DNA from 2 places in the Alteromonas sp. RW2A1 genome. Region 2 is predicted to be linked to the other one. Evidence: predicted binding sites of a transcription regulator. Region 2 holds the regulator's gene; the other holds the start of a gene.
What was found. Region 2 encodes MetJ, which represses methionine synthesis genes. Its sites were predicted from a motif close to TAGACGTCTAGACGTCTA; they were not measured.
Positions count from the first base shown of each region.

Region 1 (2,484 bases), 600 kb from region 2:
GTTTTAATAGTCCCGTCAATTTGCTGTAGTTCGGCCAGTGCTTCGTAGCCCCTGTCTTCTTTCACATCAACCACTACATACCCAATATCCGCATTGGTTTGAAGGTATTGTGCTTCAATGTTAATGCCTTTTTCAGCGAACGCCCGGTTAATTTGAGTAAGTACACCTGGCTGATTTTTATGAATATGAAGCAAGCGAGAACGTTCTGTATGCTCTGGCAGCGACACCTCTGGGAAGTTAACCGCAGATAGCGTAGAGCCGTTATCGCTGTATTTTGCTAACTTTCCAGCCACTTCAATACCAATGTTTTCTTGAGCTTCTTGCGTACTTCCCCCAACGTGTGGGGTAAGAATAACGTTATCAAACTCTCGCAAAGGAGACTGAAACTCTTCGGTATTGGATTTTGGCTCAACGGGAAATACGTCGATAGCAGCCCCATTTAGATGACCGCTTTTAAGCGCGCCGGCAAGGGCATCAATGTCTACTACCGTGCCTCGTGAGGCGTTGATAAGAATACTGCCTGGCTTCATTTGAGAGAGTTCCTTTTCGCCTATCATATTCTGAGTTTGCGGAGTCTCTGGTACATGAAGGGTAACGACGTCAGCGGTGTTCAAAAGCTTTTCTAGCGACTTCACTTGCGCCGAGTTACCCAATACAAGCTTATCTTCAATATCAAAAAATTGAACGCGCATACCCAAATGCTCAGCAAGTATACTTAGCTGTGTACCAATATGGCCATAACCAATAATACCTAAGGTTTTGCCTCTCGCTTCGTAAGAGCCTGCCGCTGTTTTTTCCCATTCACCGCGGTGTGCTTTTGCATTCTTGCTAGGCACTTGACGAAGTAACAGAATAATTTGGCCAAGTACTAGCTCTGCTACTGAGCGAGTATTTGAAAAAGGAGCGTTAAAAACGGGAATTCCGCGGCGTTGAGTAGCGCTCAAATCGACTTGATTGGTTCCAATACAAAAACAGCCTATAGCCACGAGCTTTTTGGCGGCATCTACCACTTTCTCAGTAATTTGAGTACGAGAACGAAGTCCAACGAAGTGAGCATCTTTTATTTTTTCAATCAGTTCATCTTCAGGAAGCGATGTCTTCAGATACTCAATGTTTGTATAACCGTTGCTTTTTAACGTTTCTAGCGCGCTCTGGTGAACACCCTCTAACAATAAAATCCGGATTTTGTCCTTCTCAAGTGAAACTTTACTCATGAACTCGCTATCTCTCGCTGTTGTGTTTCGGTTCGAAAATACAATAAAGACCCATAGATCAGTAAAGTGACTGGTTAAAACATATTAGCGGCCTGTTGAGTCGCTATATGTTTGTTTAAGTCGATTACCGCTGTAACTTGCTGCTGCTTTTACTTTCGAAAAGCCGCTTAAAGCGGCTATTGCTATATTTAAAAGCCATCTAGACGTCTAAATGGAAGTTAACAGAAAATGCGTTCAGTTAAAAGTAGTATTTTACTTAAAGGTTTTGACGCCATCTTCTGTTGCTGACAACACGATATCCGCACCACGCAGAGCAAAAATACCGTTAGTTACAACACCAGGAATATTATTGATTTTTTGCTCTAATTCTCTTGGGTTTAGAATTTCTAGGTTGTGAACATCTAAAATAACGTTGCCGTTGTCGGTAACAACACCTTGACGGTACTCAGGATCTCCACCAAGTTTTACTAGCTCCCTTGCTACAAACGAGCGAGCCATAGGAATCACTTCAACTGGCAGAGGAAAGTTTCCTAAAACAGGAACGCGCTTACTGTCGTCCACAATACATACGAAGGTTTTCGCTACGCCTGCGACAATTTTCTCGCGAGTAAGAGCTGCACCGCCGCCTTTAATCATGTGCTTGTGTTCAGTAACTTCATCCGCACCGTCTATGTAAACGGATAAATTACTTACATCGTTGAGTTCAAAAACTTCAATACCCAATGCCTCAAGCTTGGCGGTAGAGGCCTCTGAGCTTGATACAGCTCCCTCTATATCATTTTTGATTTTACCTAGTTCTTCAATAAAGAAGTTAACGGTTGAGCCAGTTCCTACACCAACAATACTGTCTCGCTCAACATACTCAATGGCGGCTTTTGCTACTGCCTGTTTTTTTGCGTTTTGATCCATAATTAGTCTCCTTTTCGGTTGAGTAAAGTGTAACCGATATATCGTTTATTACCCACTAATACAGTCTCTAAAAAGACAAGCGTCGGTTTATGAGCAAAGATAAGAAGCAGAGGCATGTAAATTTAATCTTCTCATGCTATGAGAAAACCTAAAACACGCCCTAGGCTATAAGAGAAGAAAAAGTCAGTATTCTGCTAGGCGTAACTATAGCGTCAACCGGGATATCCCAAGAGGCGAAAGGCAGGGTGTCTACCTCTTGCTCATCGTGCGCAATGCCAACAAGCAGTGGTTTTTGATCGCTGGAGCGGGTAAAGGCTAGCGTTCGATCATAATAGCCCCCTCCCATACCTAGCCGGTTGCC
Region 1 covers NZ_CP018031.1:3,140,258-3,142,741, reverse strand. Annotated here, with positions in the region: gene serA (phosphoglycerate dehydrogenase) at 1-1,214, opposite strand, end outside; gene rpiA (ribose-5-phosphate isomerase RpiA) at 1,467-2,123, opposite strand; gene BM528_RS13970 (5-formyltetrahydrofolate cyclo-ligase) at 2,284-2,484, opposite strand, start outside.
Region 1: the regulator MetJ is predicted to act here: its motif matches at 1,407-1,424, upstream of serA (phosphoglycerate dehydrogenase).

Region 2 (2,484 bases):
TGTCGCCTCGCACACCTAACATGTGACAAATAGCGTAGCTCAGTTCGCTTCGGTTAAGGGTATAAAAATGGAAATGCTTTACGCCTTCTTTGGCTAATACCTTAACTTGATCCATAGCGATATTGGCTCCAATGAGGTTGCGGGTGGCCTGGTCGTCGGCGTCTAGCCCGTCGAACATTTTGTGAAGCCATCCAGGCACGTGAACATTCGTAAAGCCTGCAAATTTAACCAGGGTTTGATAATTTGTCACAGGTAAAATGCCCGGTACTAAATCCAAATCAACACCTGCTGCGGCAGCGCGATCTCTAAAACGCAAAAATACACTGGTGTCGAAGAAGAACTGAGAAATAGCCTCTGTAGCTCCTGCTTCTGCTTTACGCTTCAAATTGAGAAGGTCAAATTGCGCATTTGGAGCTTCTGGGTGTTTTTCGGGATAGGCAGCAACAGAAATATCGAAGTCGGCTACATCTTTTAATAATGCCACTAGGTCAGAGGCATACATCTCTGTTGTGTCAACACCTGCAGGAAGGTCCCCACGTAACGCTACAATGCGACGAATACCTGAATCCCAGTAGTCTTGCGCAATTTGTTTAAGCTCTTCTCTGCTTGCATCAACGCAAGTTAAATGAGGAACCGCAGAAACCCCGGTTTGTTGTTGAATTCGCTTTACTACATCGTGGGTTCTATCGCGCTCGCCGCTGTTTGCACCATAGGTAACCGACATGTAACTCGGTTTGAGAGGCGCTAACCGCTCTACCGATTTCCATAATGTTTGCTCCATGGCTTCCGTTTTAGGAGGAAAAAACTCAAAAGAGACGTCAATGTCACGCAGCTCCGATAAGGACTGGTTGAGTGCATCAATGCCTTGTGCGTAAGAAACCATGTATAATTCTCTCTGATAAGCTTTTTATAGACGTTTAGACGGCTAAATTAAAGAATATATGTCTAGACGTCAAGAGGTTTACACTGCTCAATTGACCTTTTCGTGAACTTGTTTAGAATTTCACGTTATAACACAACTAAAATAAAACCGAGTTAGTACAATGGCAGAATGGAATGGTAAGTATATACACCCCTACGCAGAGCACGGTAAAAAAAGCGAACAGGTAAAAAAAGTCACTGTTTCTATACCCATTAATGTGTTGAAAGCGTTAACGGATGAACGTACCCGTCGTCAAATTAATAATTTGCGGCACGCCACTAACTCAGAATTACTCTGCGAAGCGTTTTTACACGCGTTTACAGGTCAACCGCTCCCCAACGATGATGACCTTCGAAAAGATAACGCTAATAGAGTACCTGCCGAAGCTAGAAGAATTATGGAAGAAATGGGCATTGATCCTAGCTTTGAAAATGAGCCCACCGAAGAGTAATTTTCAACACTTTTCACACGTAATAAAAAACGTCGCCCTGTTTTAAAGTAATACCTGTAAAGTAATACCCAGTGACACATCAAACGGTATAACTTTACAACGGGGCGGCGTTATCATCGAGAGTATTTAATAAATTTACTCTCGGTTATTCTTCTGATGGTTTCGAAATTCCCGCAACACCAGATTCAATAGCTGCTTTTGCTACTGCACTGGCTATGCGATCGCAAAGTCGAGGGTCCATAGGCTTAGGAATGATATAATCTTTGCCAAAGCTAAGGTTTTTGCTGTTGCTTGCTGCTAGTACTTCAGGCGGAACTTCTTCTTTTGTAATGGCGCGAATTGCTTCTACAGCAGCCACTTTCATTTCGTCGTTTATTGCGCTTGCTCTCACATCTAATGCTCCGCGAAAAATAAACGGAAAGCACAGTACGTTGTTAACTTGATTTGGGTAATCGGAACGGCCAGTTGCCATGATTAAATCATCACGTACTTCATGAGCAAGATCGGGTCTGATTTCTGGATCCGGGTTCGAGCAAGCGAACACAATAGGGTTATCAGCCATTAGCGCTAGAGTTTCCGGAGGTAAAAGATCAGGGCCAGACACGCCTACAAAAATATCTGCTCCGCGCATTACATCTTCTAAGGTACGTTTGTCTGTATTGTTGGCAAACAATGATTTGTGTTCGGTTAAGTCATCGCGGCGGGTATGAATTACCCCCTTTCTATCAAGCATGTAAATACGCTCACGCTGAGCACCGCACTTTATCAATAGTTCCATACATGCTACTGCTGCGGCGCCAGCGCCAAGGCACACAATTTTTGCATTTTCGATATTTTTTCCCTGAATCTCTAATGCGTTTAGCATACCCGCAGCCGTCACTATTGCTGTGCCGTGTTGGTCGTCATGAAACACGGGAATTTTGCATCGCTTAATAAGCTCTTGCTCTATTTCAAAGCATTCAGGGGCTTTTATATCTTCTAAGTTTATACCGCCGAATGTATCTGCAATATTGGCGACAGTATTAATGAACTCTTCAGTAGTGCGGTGCTTTACCTCTATATCAATAGCGTCAATACCGGCAAAGCGCTTGAACAGCAAAGCTTTACCTTC
Region 2 covers NZ_CP018031.1:3,745,067-3,747,550, reverse strand. Annotated here, with positions in the region: gene metF (methylenetetrahydrofolate reductase) at 1-883, opposite strand, end outside; gene metJ (met regulon transcriptional regulator MetJ) at 1,044-1,373, shown strand; gene BM528_RS16510 (malic enzyme-like NAD(P)-binding protein) at 1,519-2,484, opposite strand, start outside.